4 regions of the Borborobacter xinjiangensis genome follow, and region 1 is predicted to be linked to each of the others. Evidence: predicted binding sites of a transcription regulator. Region 1 holds the regulator's gene; each other region holds the start of a gene.
The links. Region 1 encodes LexA, which represses DNA repair genes until DNA is damaged. Its sites were predicted from a motif close to TGTTCNNNNTGTGTTCNG; they were not measured.

Region 2: ACLKMW_RS14765 (ImuA family protein) is a predicted target of LexA. The motif match lies at 1,884-1,901, and genes of this name have one in related genera.
Region 3: ssb (single-stranded DNA-binding protein) is a predicted target of LexA. The motif match lies at 3,328-3,345, and genes of this name have one in related genera.
Region 4: ACLKMW_RS06610 (DNA recombination protein RmuC) is a predicted target of LexA. The motif match lies at 2,272-2,289, and genes of this name have one in related genera.

Annotation. Positions count from the first base shown of each region.
Region 1 is NZ_JBLLVA010000005.1:93,591-98,300, reverse strand. Features, by position in the region: gene ACLKMW_RS08400 (rhomboid family intramembrane serine protease) at 1-232, opposite strand, end outside; gene ACLKMW_RS08395 (PAS domain-containing protein) at 623-1,261, shown strand; gene ACLKMW_RS08390 (PilZ domain-containing protein) at 1,407-2,024, shown strand; gene lexA (transcriptional repressor LexA) at 2,143-2,862, shown strand; gene ACLKMW_RS08380 (ComEC/Rec2 family competence protein) at 3,148-4,710, opposite strand, start outside.
Region 2 is NZ_JBLLVA010000012.1:149,303-154,012, forward strand. Features, by position in the region: gene ACLKMW_RS14750 (MT-A70 family methyltransferase) at 258-749, shown strand; gene ACLKMW_RS14755 (BglII/BstYI family type II restriction endonuclease) at 722-1,057, opposite strand; gene ACLKMW_RS14760 (BglII/BstYI family type II restriction endonuclease) at 1,033-1,512, opposite strand; gene ACLKMW_RS14765 (ImuA family protein) at 1,931-2,692, shown strand; gene ACLKMW_RS14770 (Y-family DNA polymerase) at 2,607-4,130, shown strand; gene ACLKMW_RS14775 (error-prone DNA polymerase) at 4,127-4,710, shown strand, end outside.
Region 3 is NZ_JBLLVA010000044.1:19,591-24,300, reverse strand. Features, by position in the region: gene ACLKMW_RS24765 (tripartite tricarboxylate transporter permease) at 1-714, opposite strand, end outside; partial or broken gene ACLKMW_RS24760 (S-(hydroxymethyl)glutathione synthase) at 744-1,025, shown strand; gene lhgO (L-2-hydroxyglutarate oxidase) at 1,338-2,528, shown strand; gene ssb (single-stranded DNA-binding protein) at 2,708-3,229, opposite strand; gene ACLKMW_RS24745 (hypothetical protein) at 3,586-3,747, shown strand; gene uvrA (excinuclease ABC subunit UvrA) at 4,425-4,710, shown strand, end outside.
Region 4 is NZ_JBLLVA010000003.1:417,038-421,747, forward strand. Features, by position in the region: gene truA (tRNA pseudouridine(38-40) synthase TruA) at 1-240, opposite strand, end outside; gene ACLKMW_RS06595 (GNAT family N-acetyltransferase) at 249-749, opposite strand; gene fmt (methionyl-tRNA formyltransferase) at 746-1,681, opposite strand; gene def (peptide deformylase) at 1,688-2,218, opposite strand; gene ACLKMW_RS06610 (DNA recombination protein RmuC) at 2,322-3,566, shown strand; gene ACLKMW_RS06615 (hypothetical protein) at 3,811-3,942, shown strand; gene ACLKMW_RS06620 (DUF6481 family protein) at 4,082-4,507, opposite strand.

The DNA of each region.
Region 1 (4,710 bases):
TGAAGGCATAGACGTCGATGATGAACTGCCCCGAATAGCGGATCGGGATAAAGGCCGCACGCAACAGAACCCCGATATCCTGCTCCTGCGTCAGCACGTAGACGCGCAGCAGATGGATGCCGACGCAAAGGCCGATGGCCGCGATCACAATGCCGGGCAAATTGAACATCGGCTCGCCGCGGCGGCGAACCTTATCGGCCCCGTCATATTCATTTGGATTCCGCTCGGTCATCTTGTCTCCAGCTACACGGCAACCCTTCGCAGCATCCAAGTCGGGCGCGGGCGCCTGCAGCCTCTAACCCCGGCATGGGCGAATCACCAAGAAAAAAGCCGCCCAGCGTTTCTGCTGGACGGCCGGTCGAGCCCCCCTGCTCTCCCAAAAACCTTGACTGAAGTGCTGCCGATCGCCGCGAGGCGACCGCTGCTGGAGTGGTTTCAACGTGCCATACAGCTCTCTACTCCGCAACGTATACCAATCATTAACCTTAACACATCCGATCGGTTAACAAGCCGGCATACGCTCTGGCACGCAACCTGCTTCGCCCCGCATGTAGTTCCTCGAACAACGCCTTTCTGTTTGTCGATGGAACACCGGACGGCAGATTGTGCGGAGCGGAGCGGTATGAAACAGAACGGATCGATCGACCTGTTCCATTATTGGAATCGACTGCGGGACGGGCGTCCCGCACCGAGGCGGACAGAGGTCGAGCCGGCCGACATCAAGACGCTGTTGGCCGACACTTTCATTCTGGAGCGCGACACGCGCGGTGAAGCGGTATTCCGCCTCGCCGGCACCCGGCTTTGCGCCACATATGGGCGCGAGCTCAAGGGCTTTTCATTTCCCTCCCTGTGGCGCGAAAAGGACAGGCGGCTGCTCGCGCGGCTGGCCTACGGCGTCTTTCATGCCAAGTCCGTCGTCGTCGTCGTTTTCGAGGGCCGCACGCGGTGCGGCAAATCCAATCCGTTCGAGCTGCTTCTGCTGCCGCTTGAAGGTGGCGTGGAAAGCCCGCGCGCCATCGGCATTGTCACTCCAGGCGAGAGGCCGTTCTGGCTTGGCGCCGACCCCATAACCGATGCGCTGATCGAGTCGGTTCGGGTCGTCGATCCCGACTGTGAGCCGATGTTCCTGAAAAACCGTCCAGCCGTCACCGTGCCGCCGCTCGCCCCCAGCCAGAAAACGCTCTCGGAATCGGCTGATTCTCTCCGTGGTGGCCGACGCATACGTCACCTCGTCGTGCTTCCCGGCGGGCTCGACGAGTAGATCCCTGCCCTTGCAGTCCCCTGGCGTGGCCCAATGACGACGGCACGCTGCCGCCCTCGTGGCTACGGCTCGTTAACCAGTGTGGCGTAATTTAGCGGCTAGAAACTGGCGCAGCCATGCGGGAATTCGAGCGAACAGGGGCATCATGAGGGCGGCGGCGATCCACCAGGCGCCAACTGCGGTAGAAAAGCGCGGCTTTCAACGCGTCCGCGTGAAAATCTATGGCCGCTTCATGCTCGAAGATCGCACGGAACACCCCTGCCAGGTGGTCGATATGTCACCGGGCAATGTCGCGCTGCGTTGCGACCGCATCGGCAACCCCGGCGAAAAAGTCATCGCCTATATCGATCATATCGGCCGCGTCGAGGGGGTCGTGACCCGCACTATGCAAGACGGATTTGCGATGACGATCATCGCCTCCGACCGCAAGAAGGACAAACTCGCCGCACAGTTGACATGGCTTGCCAACAAGCATGAACTCGACCTGCCGGAAGACCGCCGCCATGAGCGTGTCGCACCGCGCAATCCAATGAGCACATTGCAACTCACCGACGGGCGACAATATCAGTGCCGGATCATCGATCTGTCGCTGTCGGGCGCTGCGATCGAAATCAGCGTAAAGCCGGCCCTAGGCGTTCAGGTCACGCTCGGAACGATGCGTGGACAGGTGGTACGCCATTTCGAGGATGGCGTGGCTATCGAATTCGCCGTCATACAGCGGCCGGAATCGCTGGATGCCGAGTTCAGCCGAAGCCTTTCCTGATCTGCGCTCCGAGACGCGTCTCTCTCCCACTTTTCACCGATTTAAACGGTTGCGGAACACAACTGGAACAGATAGTGTTTGTTCCGGGTTTGTTTTTCTTTGATTCTTCGGGGTGGCGATGCTCACGCGCAAACAACACGAGCTTCTCGTCTTCATTCATGAACGCCTGAAGGAGTCGGGCATACCACCCTCCTTCGACGAGATGAAGGAGGCTCTGGATCTTGCTTCGAAATCCGGCATCCATCGGCTGATCACCGCCTTGGAGGAAAGAGGCTTCATCAGGCGCTTGCCCAATCGGGCTCGGGCGCTGGAAGTTCTGCGCCTGCCCGATTCCATCGCGCCCGGTCTTGCGCCGCAACGCGCGAAGTTTTCGCCAAGCGTCATCGAAGGCAGCCTTGGGCGCCGCTCGCCCGAGCCTGCTCGCGGGCCTGTGGCGGAGAACGACGATTCAAACGCCTCCGTTTCGATTCCGGTGATGGGGCGCATCGCCGCCGGCGTGCCGATCGACGCAATCCAGCACAAGACCCATTCCATCTCCGTGCCGCCGGAGATGATCGCCGGCGGCGAACATTACGCTCTGGAGGTCAAGGGCGACTCGATGATCGAGGCCGGCATTTTCGACGGAGATACGGTTATCATTCGCAATGCCAGCACCGCCAATCCTGGCGAGATCATCGTGGCATTGGTGGATGAGGAAGAGGCGACGCTGAAACGGTTTCGCCGCAAGGGCGCGTCAATCGCGCTGGAGGCGGCCAATCCGGCCTATGAGACGCGCATTTTCGGACCGGATCGCGTGAAGGTGCAGGGTAAGCTGGTCGGGTTGATCCGCCGCTACTGAGGGTCTTTCGGCGGCAGGTGCGCCTTCCCTGGTCTCGATTGCGTTGAGGCCAGCCCTTCGCTTCCAGATGACAGGGTGAGATTGCGGGAGCTTCTGCGCCCCAGCTTTTACTCCTTGGAGCGCCATGCGCCCCAATCGACACCCAGGAATTCTTTCGGAAACCGGCTTACACTCTTACGGTCATGCCCTGGCCTCGGCTAATCGCTGGCATCACCGGATACCACTTGAGTGCGTTTACGCGAGACCGGGGCGCTTGGGGTGAGATGTGCTGTTGCTCGTGTCCGTTTATTTGAGCGTCCGACTGTCTCCCGAACTGGTTGTTGCATCTGCATTAGACGCATTTGCCCGCCGAGGCGCCTTTCGGCGGTAGGGCGGCAATCCACGAGCCTCGCGCGAGAAGCGCCGTTGAGTATGCCACGGACGATACGGACGGCTAATGGCAAAGCTGATTTCGGCTCGTGAACCAGTCGCTGCCTCGGATAATTGGATTGCAGCGCTCCCATATCTCGCAAGCTCGCGTTTGGTGACCACCAGCGTCCGACGGTTTTCGCATACATTACTCGCCGTCGCATCATCGACCACTACTACGGCCGCCTGTCCGCATGCAGGTTTGGCTGATGCCGCGTCAAGCGCATGTGCAATCACTGCGCCTGAAACATGACGTACGAGGCAAAGTCCGGCATCGCACACGAAACCGTCCGTGACTGGCGGCAAAGTGCCGGCTGCGCTTGGATTGGCCATCTTAAGAACGTCCGGCTTCAGTATCTTTTCTGCCCGAAGCGCACGCTGCCAGTTTTCGATGGTGAATTCGTTCGGGCGTGCGCGATTAACCGCCAGGCGCTGTTCGCCCACCGGCACTGCGACCAGTCGAGCGTCTTCGGACACCAATATGTCGGGCGGGCGGACATTTGCGACCGTGACGAGGCCGACGAGTGCGAATGGCAACGCCGTGACGCGCAACCGGGTTGTGGCCATAGTGGCGATGACGAGAGCCACGGTCCACAGCACGACGGAATGAACAGAAATGAGCCCCACCGCATCAACGGGCGAGTGTTGCGAGAGCCATCGCGAGACCGCGATCATTGCGGCAAGACCCTTGGCCATGACGAAGAAGAACGGCCCATCGAGACCGAATGGCATGGCAATGGAGCCGGCGACGGCAAACGGCATCACGAAGACAGACACGATGGGCATTACCGCAAGGTTCGCCACGAGGCTGAGCGGCGAGACGCGCTGGAAGTGGTAGGCGCCGAAGACGGCCGTTGCCAGCCCGGCGACGATTGACGTCACCGCGAGTGCGGCCATGAAACCCCAGCTTTTTCTCAACATGGCGCTGGTGAGCGGACGATCGGTTAAGGAGGTTCGATGCAGGCTGGCAGACCGACGCTCGGACCAGATCGCATAGGCTCCGACCAATGCCGCAGTCGCCGCGAACGACATCTGGAAGCTCGGACCGATGACCTCATGCGGCGAGATGACGATGACGATGATTGCCGATGTCGCCAGATTGCGCAGGGTGAGCGCCGCACGGTCGAACAGTAGTGCTATCAGCATGATCGCCAGCATGATGAAACTGCGCTGGGCCGCGACCTCTGCGCCTGAGATGAACAGATAAGCAGCTATCGCCGCCAAGGCTGCGGCAGCCGCATATTTTTTAACCGGCCGACGCGATGCAAATGCCGGAAACAACGCGAAGACGACGCGCAACGTGCCCATTACCGTGCCGGCGACAAGCGCCATATGCAGGCCGGATATCGAAATGATGTGATAAATACCGGTTCGGCGCATCGCCTCGCTGATATCGTCAGGAATGCCGGCTCTTACCCCCACGACAAGGGCTGCGGCGAT
Region 2 (4,710 bases), on a different contig from region 1:
CCGCGGATGTGAATGTTTTCCACTCCACGAATCGATCGTCCGGCCTTTTCGTCTCATCGGTGTGGTAACTCGTTCCAAGCATGCTATGCGTATTGCAATGGCAAGTGAGAATCACCGTGATTGACCCTGCGACAGATCTTTTACGAACGGCCAATGGGAAACGGTTTAAGACCCTACTGGCAGATCCGCCGTGGCAGTTTGTGAACCGGACCGGCAAGGTCGCGCCGGAACACCGGCGGTTAAATCGCTAGGGCACCATGTCGCTGGCCGAGATAAAGGCGCTTCCCGTCTCATCAGTGAGTGATACGACCGCTCATCTTTATCTTTGGGTCCCGAATGCGCTCCTTCCTGAGGGGCTGGAAGTGATGGCAAGCTGGGGGTTTACGTATAAGTCAAATCTGATCTGGCATAAGATAAGGAAAGATGGCGGCTCGGATGGACGCGGCGTCGGTTTTTACTTTCGGAACGTGACTGAAATCATCCTGTTCGGCGTTCGTGGGAAGAATGCTCGAACGCGCGAAGCTGGTCGCACACAAGTGAACCTTCTGGCGACACGCAAGCGTGAGCACTCACGCAAACCCGACGAACAGTATGACATCATCGAAGCCTGTTCACCCGGCCCCTATTTGGAATTGTTCGCGCGCGGGACTCGACCGAAATGGACGGTGTGGGGGAACCAGGCCGACGACAGCTATGCGCCCACCTGGGACACATACAGCAATCACTCAAGGGCACTCGCGGCGGAGTGATCGGCCAGTGGCCAGTCTTCTATGCACTTGGGCTTGATGCCGATGGCCAGGACAGGACAACCCCCGTTCCGGCCTGCATTAAGCCTGTAGAGTAGCTTGCCCATCCATGTCGTGCTCGCTCCATACTTCGACATGATGCCAAGCGCCCGGAAAACGTCGTTCATGTCCTTGCTTCTCGTCAGCAAGACCGCCGCATCGATAGCTCCAGCCTGATAAAATGCATCGAAGGCGTAGAGATCTCGATCAAATGTCTGATCTTCGCTGTTCCACTCCAGATCGAACGCTACCTTGTTCTTGACGTAATCGATTTTGTGTCCGTCAAGAAACCCCTCGCGGGCTCAGCGGCTTCTCGCTTCTCGAATTTCGCCTTACCGCCCTTGGTCACACCTACTTGCTCCTTCCATAGCAGCCGAACAAGCAAGTCACCTCGAATGACAGTCTCGTGCCAATTCTTCGGGCGCAGAAGGTCGTTAATTCGCTTCGGTATATCGGACTCGTTTCCGCCCGCCTTCTGAATCACGTCTGTTGAGATCGTGAAGGCGCGCAGCGCCTCTAGGAGTTCGTGCCACTCAGCAACCCGCGTCTCGGCGAGGATGACGGCGGCGTTTTTGTAGCTGAAGAACTCGTATTTTTCCCGAACGTCCATCGGGATGCGTGAATCAACTAGGTTCTGAGGATCCGCAAGATATCCCGCTGGCGCGGTATCATGTTCCTCCTCCTGGAGCTTTCCGCCAAGATTTTCGTCCGGTTCATCATTAGCCATGGCTAGCCTCCCGGACCGGCAATAGCTGATTCCTTTGCGCTGAGTTATTCGGGACCTTGCGCCCGACGGGCCTCCGAACTCAATCGAATGCGCTCTCGTGAAGAGGTTGCCCAACGGCAGCGCTGCCGCGCTTGGCTGTTGATGTCGACATCAAATGACTGCATCGGCAAAGGCCTGCGGTGTTTCCTGTCGAAGATTGTGCCCAATGCCGTTCGTATTGTTGCGGTGCTTATACTTGTCGGTAACACCTTGGCGTAGGCTCCGGGCGCGGGCGCGCCATTGGCGCCGACTTGGAGCGTTATTGGTCGGAAGCTGCCGGCATCGTCGTTTCGCAACGGCACCCGCCATCCCGATTGACTCTTCGTTCCGAACGGAACAAATGTAGAACATATCACCGACGTCCGACGTTAAGGTTAAGATGAGTGCATCGGCGCCCCCTATCGCCATTGCCCAGCTTCGAGAGCGCGTTGCCCGCCTCGAAGGCGCGGCCGCACGTGCCCGCGAGGTTTTGCCGTTCGGTGTTCCCGCGATCGACCGTGTTCTGCCGGGAGGCGGACTGGCGCTGGGCAGCCTGCATGAGGTGGCCGGTGGCGGCAACGGAGCGTTGGACGGCGCGGCCGCCGCGTTGTTTGCGGCAGGCATTGCCGCGCGCACGGTCGGCAAGGTGCTATGGTGCGTAACGCGGCAGGACCTGTTTGCGCCAGCAATTGCGCAGGCGGGGCTGTCGCCGGACCGGGTGATCTATGTCGAGGCCGGCGACGAGAAGGCGGTTCTCGCCTGTTTCGAGGAAGGACTGCGCCATCGTGGTCTCGGGGCAGTGGTCGCCGAAGTCGCTCGCCTGTCGATGACGGCCTCGCGACGGCTGCAGCTTGCCGGGGAAGGCTCCGGCGTGATCGGGATCGCAATTCGTCGTTGGCGGCGACAGGCCGACACCATGGAGTTCGGGCAGCCAACAGCAGCCGTCACTCGCTGGCGGGTATCGGCGCTGCCGTCGACGCCGTTGCCGGTCCCCGGCGTCGGGCGGGCCCGTTGGCATGTCGAGCTGATCCGTTGCCGTGCCGGCGAAAGCACAGATTTCGAAGTGGAGGCATGCGATGCCCAGGGTCGTATCCGTCTTCCTTCCGTTGTGGCCGACAGACCGCTTCAGAAGGAAATCGGGCGCCGCCGCGCCGCCGGCTGACAAGCCGCTCATCCTGGTTGGGCGCGACGGACGCCGCCGTGTCGTGCTCGCCGCTGACACGGCAGCGCAAGGACTCGGCTTGCGCGTCGGCATGCCGGCGTCAAAGGCGCAGGCTCTGGTGCAGAACCTGCACGTCGAGGACGCCGATCCGCAAGGCGACAGCGAGGCTTTGGATCGCCTGGCGCTGTGGGCGCTCCGGCGCTACTCGCCAGTCGTCTCTGCCGATCCTCCCGATGGGCTGGTGATCGATGCCACTGGCGCTGCCCATCTACACGGTGGCGAAGATGCCATGCTAGCCGACATTCTGTGCCGGCTTGCCGCCGCAGGCTTCACCGCGCAGGCGGCAATGGCCGACAGCTGGGGTGCCGCGCATGCGCTCGCCCGTTTTGCGGCACGGCCAACGCTGGTTGCTCGTCCGGGACGAAGCGCTGAAGCAATCCTGTCCTTGGCAGTTGCTGCACTGCGCCTGCCAGGCGACATGGTCGACAGTCTTCGCAGGCTGGGTTTCGAGAGCATCGGCGACCTCACCTCGAGCCCGCGCGCGCCCCTGACGCTTCGCTTCGGCCCGGAGCTTGGCCGTCGTCTCGATCAGGCGATCGGGCGGATCAACGAACCGGTCGAACCGATCCGGCCAATGGACATCGTCGAAGTGCGTTGCGCCTTCGGCGAACCGATCGGGTCGGCCGAGACAATCGCCCGGTATGCGGGCAGGCTCGTCGATCAGCTTTGCGCGGTCCTGGAGGAAAGGGGACTTGGGGCGCGCAGGCTCGATCTGCTCCTTGGCCGCGTCGACAATGGCATCGAGGCAATCTGTGTCGGCACGGCGATGCCGGTGCGCGATGCCAAGCGCCTGACCCGACTGCTCACCGACAAAATCGAGACTGTCGATCCGGGATTCGGGATCGAGCTGATGCGGCTTGCCGCCACACTTGCTGAACCGCTACAGCCGAAGCAGGCGGTCTCCTCGTTGATCGATAAGCCGCAGGCCGATGTCTCGGAGCTGATCGACACACTGGCCAATCGTGTCGGTGAGGGACGCCTCTATCGTTTCGCGCCTGTCGAGAGCGAGGTGCCCGAGCGTTCGGTCATGAAGATCGCGCCGGCGGCACCCGATTGCGGGGAGGACTGGCCGATCCAATGGCCGCGCCCGACACGACTTCTGCCCATGCCGGAGCCGATCGAGACGGTGGCGCTCCTGCCCGACCATCCGCCGGTGACCTTCACGTGGCGCGGCATCCGTCGCCGGGTGAGGCGCGCCGACGGGCCCGAACGCATCTTCGGCGAATGGTGGAAGCGCGACGCCGAACTCACCGCTGTTCGGGATTATTTCCAGGTCGAGGACGAGGCTGGAGAGCGCTTCTGGATCTTTCGCGCCGGGGACGGCGAAGATGCCGCGACCGGGTCACACAAATGGTTCCTACACGGGATCTTCGCATGACCGACACGGCCCGATACGCCGAACTGCAGGCCACCTCGCATTTCTCGTTCTTGCGCGGCGCGAGTTCTTGCGAGGAGTTGTTTACCCAGGCCGCGGGACTTGGCATCGAAGCGTTGGCAATCGTCGACCGCAACAGCCTTGCTGGCATTGTGCGCGCCCATGAAGCGGCCAAAGTGACAGGCGTCCGCCTGATCGTCGGCTGCCGCCTCGATCTAACCGACGGCACATCGCTGCTCGTCTATCCGACGGACCGGCCGGCCTACGCGCGGCTGTGCCGGCTGCTGTCGCTCGGCAAGAAACGGGCAGGCAAGGCGAAGTGCCATCTCGAATGGGAGGATGTCGTCCCCCGTGGCGAAGGATTGATAGCCGTCCTCATACCCGACGAGGCCGATGACCTCTGCGCGATGCGGCTACGTCGGCTGCGCGACGCGTTCGGCGATCGCGCCTATCTGGCGATGACCTTGCGTCGGCGTCCCAACGACCAGCTGCGGCTTCACCGTTTGTCGCACCTGGCGAGCGCGATCGACGTGGCCGCCGTCGTCACCAACGACGTACTGTTCCACGCGCCGGATCGCCGGCT
Region 3 (4,710 bases), on a different contig from region 1:
GTTCCATTTCATGAACACGTAGCCAACGATGCCGAAAAAGATCATCACATAAATATCGAAGACGTTGTTGTTCACGCTGTAGGCATCGATGCAGCAGAACACCAGGATTGCCGGGTAAAACAGCCGGTACGGGATTTTCAGGAGCGAAACCCAAACGCCGATCAGTGGCAGGTTGATGATTACGAGCATCAGGTTACCGACTAGCATGCTGGCGATCAGGCCCCAGAATACGTCCGGGTTCTTGGTCATGACTTCCGGCCCCGGCTGGATGCCATGAATGAGCATCGCGCCAGCCATCATGGCAATCGTCGGGTTCGACGGAATGCCCAGCGTCAGTAAGGGCACGAAAGCAGTTTGCGCGCTGGCGTTGTTGGCCGCTTCAGGCCCGGCCACCCCCTCCACCACACCGGTGCCAAAGCGCTGCGGGTATTTGGAAACGCGTTTCTCGACCGTGTAGGCGGCGAATGAGCCCAAGGTTGGCCCACCACCCGGCAACAGGCCAAGAAACGACCCGATGAATGTGCCGCGCAATGCAGAAGGAATGCACCTTTTGAATTCCTCGCGGCTCGGCAGCAGCCGCCCGATCTTGCCTTTCAGTACTACGCGTTCTTCAGGGTCCTCGAGGTTCTTGAGAATCTCGGCAACCGCAAACAGACCCATCGCCAGCGGGACGAAATCGATGCCGTCGCTCAAATCAAAGAAGCCGAAAGTCATGCGTTGCACGCCACTCGAAACGTCAGTGCCAATGCGGCGTGCACATGTATGGACCGGTCGAGCGCGACCATCCGTTCAAGGGACTGTCGTTCGTTCATCCGGAACGGTTCGAGGAAGATGGCTGGTCTCCGCCCGGCTTCGCGGCCTTCGTATCGTCGATCATCGAGGCCGGCGTGGACCCAACCCGCATGGACGGGATTCGAGCCCAGCTGAAGGGCGCCGGCCTTGAGCCCTACGACTGCCTGTCGCCCGGCCTCATGGACTATATCGCCACATGGACCGCCAAAAAGTCTGGCGTACTGCCGGCCTGAGCAAAAGCATGGCCGGTGCTAGGTATCCAACCTTAGCCGACAGCTGGCGCGCCAGCACCGTTTGCAAGAGCGCCAGTGGTCGGTCATGCGGCGCGCCCTAGTTAACCTCGTGCGGAGGTTGCAACGACCACCGTATTGGCCGGCGTGAATAGTCCAACCTATTGCACACACGCCGGCCAAGCTTTGCCTGTCTCGACAGGCGAGAGCCATAGAGCTGGTGCAGCCAGCCCTTTTCCGTTGACGCCCTCCCTGTGCGCTATTTCACGCCACCGCAAATCGACGTAAACGAAGACGACGAAGCGGAGCGGCAAAATGACATTCGACTATTGCGTGGTGGGCGCCGGCATCGTCGGCCTGGCAGTTGCCATGGAATTGCTGCAGCGCGAGCCAGGTGTGCGGATTGTCGTCCTGGAAAAGGAAGGCGCTGTAGCCGCTCACCAGACCGGCCACAACAGCGGCGTCATCCATGCCGGCATCTACTATCAACCGGGTTCACTTAAGGCACGCCTTTGCCGTGAGGGCGCAGCGGCGACCAAGCAATTCTGCCGCGACAACAATATTGCCTTCGACCAGTGCGGCAAGCTTCTCGTGGCGACCGACAAGCTGGAACTCGAGCGCATGGAAGCACTGGCGAAGCGGGCGGTGCAGAACGACATCGCGTTCGAACACCTCGATGCCACACAACTACGCAAGGCCGAGCCGCGAATTTCGGGGCTTGGAGCGCTGCTGGTGCCTGCCACCGGGATCGTGAGTTACCGCAAGGTGAGCGAGGCGATGGCCGGGGCCATCAAGGCAAAGGGGGGAGAAATCCGCTTTGGTTCACCCGTCACGGCACTGCGCGAGCAAGGCAACGGTGTGGTTATCGAGGTTGGCGGCAACAGGATCGAGGCCAAGCGGCTGATTGCATGCGCCGGGCTGCAATCCGACCGCCTCGCGCAAATGGCTGGCCTGAAGATCGAGCACCGCATAGTGCCGTTCCGCGGCGAATATCACGTGCTGCCGCCTCGCCTCTCCAGCATCGTCAAACATCTGATTTATCCGATCCCCGATCCGGATTTGCCTTTTCTGGGCATCCACCTGACGCGGATGATCGACGGCAGTGTGACAGTAGGGCCGAACGCCGTGCTCGGTTTCGACCGCGAGGGTTATCCGAAAGGCACGATGCGGGGATCAGACATTGCAGACATGCTTGGCTTTGCCGGATTCTGGAAGCTGATCGCCGCCAACTGGCGCTCCGGCGTGACAGAGTTCGGGAATTCGCTTTCCAAGCGGCGCTATCTCGAAGCCTGCCGCAAATACTGTCCGGAACTCGAGGTCAGCGACCTGCAGCCGTGGCCAGCCGGTATTCGCGCACAAGCGGTGATGCAAGATGGAACATTGGTACACGACTTTCTATTCGTGCAATCGGAGCGCATGCTGCATGTCTGCAATGCGCCCTCGCCTGCGGCCACTTCCGCAATTCCAATCGGCAAGATGATCGTCGACAAGTTGTTGGCTGCGTGATCCAGAGACGCGGAAACAGCCGCAAGGACTGATTCCATTTGCCGGCGTATCGTACTGATCGGAAACAGATTCTTCTGTTTCAGGCGGCGCGAACCGGCAACCGGGCACGCACGCCTGAATCAAGAAACAGCATCAACCTGTTGACCAAGCACAAAATCACAGTGCCGCGGCCACAAAAGTCAGAACGGGATTTCGTCGTCCAAATCACGAGAGCCACCGCCGCCACCACGGCTCGGGCCACCGCCGCCACCACGGTTGGAACCATAGTCGCCGGGGCCGGACTGGCCAAAATCGGAGCTTCGGCCACCACCGCCGCCGGAGTACCCCCCAACCTGGCCGCCCTCACCTTGCCCACGTGAATCCAGCATCTGCAATTCGCCGCGAAATTTCTGCAGTACGATCTCGGTCGTGTAGCGCTCGACGCCGTCCTTTTCCCACTTTCGGGTCTGAAGCTGGCCCTCGATGTAAACTTTCATGCCCTTCTTGAGGTACTGCTCGGCAACCTTGGCGAGGCTGTCGTTGAAGATGACGACCTGATGCCATTCCGTCTTTTCCCTGCGTTCACCGGAATTCTTGTCACGCCAGCTTTCTGAGGTTGCTATGCGCAGATTGACGACAGGTTCGCCCGAATTTAGCCGGCGGATTTCAGGGTCTGCCCCCAGATTACCCACCAGGATGACCTTGTTGACGCTACCCGCCATGATACTTCTCCACGCTTATCCGAAACGAAATTACCGCAGCACCTTATAGCGAGACGCCTCATTCTGCTCGACTAAGGGCCTCTTTCCCACAAAGATTTTGTTCTCTATATGTTCTATTAATACCCTTTGATCGAGTCAAGAAAATTTCACCTGGTTGAACCGATCCATCTGCCGGCCCTTGCTTTGGACAGGTGATTTGTCTTGAGATGCTGGTTTGACCCGCTTGATGCCCCTATATTGAGGCCATGTTTTGTAAATCGGCATCGGTCCTGACTATAGCTCTAATCTGCGTATCGAGTACTGCTTGGGCGGACTCCGGCTCCAGCAGCAGTTCCCGCACCACTTTGCCCGGAGTGATGGATGGCTATAGCATCGTCAAACCGCTTGAAGCAGAACCGGATGATACGGTTCCACAGGGCAAGTCAGGCCAATTCAAGATCGGAAATGTCGATGTACGCATTTCTGGCGATGTCACCATTGACGTGGGTGTTGGCTCGACCCGACCGCCAAACCGCTGACACGACCTCACCCTCTCAAAAAGTGGGCGCCTGAAATGAGTAGCCCCGCCGCTGCCAGAGCAGAATGACGGGGCTTTGAATGGGTTCAACCCATAGTGTCGGGAGCGTTTCACCGACTTTTTGTCTTCGGATGCTTCGCGGATTCAACCGTCGATCCGACTATGGTTTCAAATTGTAAGGGAAACGATCAGGCAAATACTGGCAACCAAGGGCCTTGGTTTAGTTTCGTGCTGATCGCGGCTCTACTCGGCGTAGAGCCTGATGGGACTGTCCGGTGGAGTCATGCCTCGCTCCTTCTGTCCGTTGCACATGGTGTCCGGAAGCGCTTCATTCGCTGGTCTGCGGCGTCTCGCAGACTGCCTGCCGGTTGCGAAGATCGCCGTTTGGCGATCGGCTTTCCTGACTTGCCAAGACTGGTCCTTCCTGGCACCTGCGTCAACCTTTTGCAGGCATATCGACCAAAAAGTGATCCACTGTAACATGAATCCGTATGGCCGGTTTTGTCAGTAGCCTGTTCATTTTTTGTTCTTTGCGCTTGCCCGCTGTCCTGAAAGACGCTTAAACGCTGGCGGGGAAGTGCGGCTTCTCTCGAAACCGCGTAGAGACGACCTATATTGGCGGAAGGCCGGGATAACCCGCCATTCCGAGACATCATGATCTGAGGCGGCGGACCGGCCATGGCCGACCAAAAATACATTTCCATTCGCGGTGCACGCGAACACAATCTGAAGAATGTGGACCTCGATTTGCCACGCGATTCCCTCGTGGTGATGACTGGGCTTTCCGGCTCCGGTAAATCGTCGCTCGCCTTCGATACCATCTACGCCGAGGGGCAGCGGCGCTACGTCGAGAGCCTTTCTGCCTACGCGCGCCAGTTTCTGGAGATGATGCAAAAGCCGGACGTCGATCAGATCGACGGCCTGTCTCCGGCTATTTCCATAGAGCAGAAGACAACGTCGAAGA
Region 4 (4,710 bases), on a different contig from region 1:
GTTGAGCGCATCGCGAACCGTGTCATCGCGCCAGGTCTTCAGGAGATCCACATGCGCGACCTGGCCCGTTGCGTGCACGCCGGCATCGGTGCGCCCTGCCCCGCGCAACGTCACCTCTTCGCCGCAGAAATCCCTGATCGCCCGCTCGATCACGCCCTGAATCGTCGCCGGCCCATCCTGCCGCTGCCAACCGGCATAAACGGTTCCGTCATATTCGATGTCGAGGCGGTAGCGCGGCATTGCCCGGCTCAGAGCGCCAGGAAGGCGCGGGCATAGACCAGCAGGCCGGTCGTCGGTGCTTCGCCCCAGGCCAGCGCCTGCAGCGCCTCGCCTTGATAGTCGCTTTCAAAGCCCGCCGCCTGCGCGTGGGCGTAGCCGAAACGGCCGTAATAGGCTGGATCGCCGAGCACCACCGAAAGCCTTTCTCCGTCAGCCTTCAGCCGCGCATGGGCGGTTTCGACCAGCGCGCTGCCTATGCCCTGACTATGAAAATCAGGATCGACCGCCAGCGGCGCCAGCGCCACGGCTTCAAATCTTGCGTCGCCTGCCTCGATCCCCAGCCGGGAAAACAGCACATGGCCGACGATGCTCCCGTCACGCTCCGCCACCAGTTCCAGAACCGTGTCGCCATCGGCTACCAACTGCTCGACCAAGTCGGCTTCGAAGACCTGCCCGAAGGCCCGCTCCTCGACACGGCGGATGCCCGCCCGATCGGAAGCCTCTGCCTGCCTGATTGTCACGCCGTTCATGCGAGCTTCATGCCTTTGCCAAGTTTTGCGCCGCGCAGGAATTCATCCGTGCCAACCGGCTTGCCGCCCGCCCGCTGCACTTCCAGCAATCTGATCGCGCCCTCGCCGCAAGCGACGGTCAGACGATCGTCCAGGATTTCGCCAGGCAAACCCCTGCCATCCGCGCGTGTCGAACGCAGCAGTTTGAGCCGCTCGGGTTTGCCCGCCGATGTCATTTCGCACCAGACGCCGGGGAATGGCGACAGGCCACGAATGTGGTTGTGAACCTCGCGCGCCGGCCGCGACCAGTCGATGCGCGTTTCGGCCTTGTCGATCTTCCTCGCATAGACGACGCCTTCCGCTGCTTGCGCAACAAGCGGCAGATCGCCGCTTTCCAGCCTTCCCATCGCCGTGACCATCAGTTCCGCGCCAGTCTTCATCAGGCGGTCATGCAATTCGCCGGCGGTCATGTCAGGCTCGATGCTGACGCGGGCGGTCATTGCCACCGGCCCGGTATCCAGTCCCTCGTCCATCTTCATCACCATCATGCCGGTTTCCTCGTCGCCGGCCATGATGGCGCGCTGGATGGGAGCCGCGCCGCGCCAGCGCGGCAGCAGCGAGGCATGGCCGTTGTAGCAGCCGAACCGCGTACCTTCGAGGATCGGCCTCGGCAGCAGCAGGCCATAGGCGACGACCACAGCGACATCGGCCTCAAGGCGCCTGAATGCCTCCTGCTCGGCCGAACCTTTCAACGAGACCGGTGAACGCACCTCGATGCCCAGCCGCTCTGCCTCGCGCTGTACCGGCGACGGCGTCAGTTCCAGCCCCCGCCGGCCGGCGGGGCGCGGCGGCTGCGTGTAAACGCAGGCAATCTCGTGCCCGGCTTCGGCCAGGGCGCGAAGCGTCGGCACGGAAAATTCCGGCGTCCCCATGAAAATGATGCGAAGGGGCATCCGCCCCTACCCGACCAATCGGCTCGGCTGGCGGTCTCTGGCGAGTTTCTTGAATTTCTTGACCACCATGTCGCGCTTCAGCCTGGATATATGATCGATGAAAAGCACGCCGTTGAGGTGGTCGATCTCATGCTGCAGGCAGGTTGCCATTACGCCGTCGGCGGTGATTTCCTGTTCCTTGCCCTCGCGATCGAGGAACCGGACGCGCACCGAGGCCGGCCGCTCCACCTCCGCATAATAGTCTGGAATGGAGAGACAGCCCTCCTCGTAGACGGACCGCTCGTCGGAGCTGTGCACGATCTCCGGATTGATGAAGACCTGCGGCGCCCGCTCCTCGCCTTCCTTGGCGATGTCGATGACCAGCATGCGCAGCGGCTCGCCAACCTGAATAGCGGCCAGGCCTATGCCCGGCGCATCGTACATCGTCTCCAGCATGTCGTCGGCCAGCTTGCGCAACGGCTCGTCGACGCGCTCCAGCGGCTTGGACACCTGGCGCAACAAGGGATCGGGAAGAATAATGAGCGGCTTGATGGTCATTCGCTTCACCTAAGACTTCCCTTAAAACCCGTCAACCATCTTGGCTCTGTCGATGTTCCTGTTTTGATCTGTCCTTGGCGCCCGAATCACGTATTGTGCGGCAATGAACGATCCGCTTTCCGAACCGGTCCTGCGCCTTGGCGCCTCAACCCTCACATTCGGCCAGTTGCTCGCCCTCGGCGCCGCATTGGTGCTGGCGGTGTTCGTCGTGCTCATCGTCGCGCTATGGCGCTCCTCCAAGGCGCGGGCGGTCGCAGCGATCGAGGCGGCCGAACATGCGCGGGACGCAGAGGCCCGCATGGCCTCGATCCTTCAGTCGCAGGCGGAAATGCAGGGTCGAATGGGCGCCATCGCCGAGGTCTTCGGATCGCGGCAGGCCGAACTCACCCAATCGATCGGCCAGCGCCTCGACGCGATGACCGGCAGGCTCGGCCAGACCATGACCGAGCAGACGAAATCGACGCATGAGAGCCTTGCCAAACTTCAGGAGCGGCTTGCCGTCATCGACACCGCGCAAGGCAACATCCAGTCGCTCGCCGGCCAGGTGGTGCAATTGCAGGCGATCCTCTCCAACAAGCAGACGCGCGGCGCTTTCGGCCAGTCGCGCATGGAAGCAATCGTCGCCGACGGCCTGCCGCACGGCTCATATGCCTTCCAGGCGACGCTCTCCAATGGCAACAGGCCGGATTGCCTGGTGAAGATGCCGAACGACTCTCCCTCGCTGGTCATTGATGCCAAGTTTCCGTTGGAGGCCTGGAATGCGATTCGCGCCGCCGAAGGACCCGATGCGCAGAAGCTTGCGGCTCAGGCCTTTCGCCGCGACGTCGAAATCCACATCAGGGACATTTCCGAGAAATACCTGATCAACGGCGAAACGCAGGACACGGCCTTCATGTTCGTGCCCTCCGAATCGGTGTTCAGCGAGATCCACGAGAATTTCGAGCAACTCGTACACCGCGCTCACCGTGCCCGCGTGGTCATCGTCTCGCCCTCGCTGCTGATGCTCTCGATCCAGGTCATCCAGGCGATCCTGAAGGATGCGCGCATGCGCGAACAGGCGCATTTGATCCAGGGCGAGGTGATCCGATTGATGGAGGACGTTTCGCGCCTCGACGAGCGGGTGCGCAAACTGCAAACGCATTTCGGCCAGGCGTCCAAGGATATCGATGACATTCTGGTCTCGTCGACCAAGGTGACCAAGCGCGGCGCCAAGATCGAATCGCTGGAATTCGGCACGAGCCGTCCCGACGAGCCGGCATCGGGCACTGCCACCCTTCCCGCCGGGCGCGCGGCCGAGTCCAAGACCGGCCAGTTGCGGCTGCGGGTGGTGGAAGAGCGGGAGCATTGAAGCCAGCGCTCCACCATCCCTGAACATTTGATCACCGCACGACTACAGGGGAAGCGTGAGGAGCGTTAACCGCCTCCGCTTTCGGCTCTTGCTCTTGTCACGATCTGTTGGTTCACTCCCTCTGCCCGAAGCGCGATATGTGCTTTGGGCAAGCAAGGGACGCTCTGCCGATTTGAGTTTGCGCGTGGTCTTTCAAAGCCGATGTCGGCTTAGGAAACATGCGTCGGCAGCAAGGGAGCACGCCATGGCCAAGGGACAGTTGCGCAGTAACAAGGAACCGCGAAAGCCGAAGAAGGACGCCAAGAAGCCGGCAGCCGAGCCGGCACTCAAGGCGCCGGCGGTTCAAGCGATAAGGCTGAAGGACAAGAGCAAATAGGCCCAACATGAAACGGATACGTTCCGGTCCTTGCCGGAACGTATCTTCAAACACTCATCGCGCGTTGTTCGGAACGCAGCCGCGGCCATAGCGCGAAGCGCCAGGCCGGTTTGCGATCTGAATTACGCAGAGTACCGAATTAGAGCGGCCTCGGTGGCGGCATCCGGCCACCGCGAGCCTTGCGGGCCGCATAGCGTGCGTCACGCTTGGCCTTGCGCGCTGCCTCGTCGGCGAGCAGGCGGGAGATGCGCTCCATCTCCTCGGCTTCCTTGGCCTTTGCCTCGGCAGCGGCAGCCTCTTCGGCGGCGATGCGTGCAGCTTCTTCCGCCGCTTCGCGCTCGGCTCTTTCGATCGCCTCGCGTGCCAGACGTTCCTGCCTCAGTCTTTCCTTCTCGGCATTGCGCCTTTCGCGCGCCTCGAGAATTGCCTGGCGTTCGGCTCTGCGGGCCAGCACCGCCGGATCGTCGTCGGCCGGTCTTGCCTTGAACCGCTCCAGCATGGCTCTTTTTGCTTCATTTGCGGCGTTGCGCCGTTCGAATATGTCTTGTTCCTTGTAGAGTGCCAATGTTCGCCTTCAATCCTAGTCGTCAGTTCGCGAAGTCTGTCGTCGCCTTGCGAGGCTTACATACGCGGGAAACTTGAGAGTTCAAGCGCCAATTCGGAATGCCTGCCATGTAATCGGTAGATGTTGCCGTAGGGGAACGGTTTGGCTGCCCCAAATCTTGGAAACACCGTTCACGATCGGGTCCCTGGCGATCAGGCCGACGC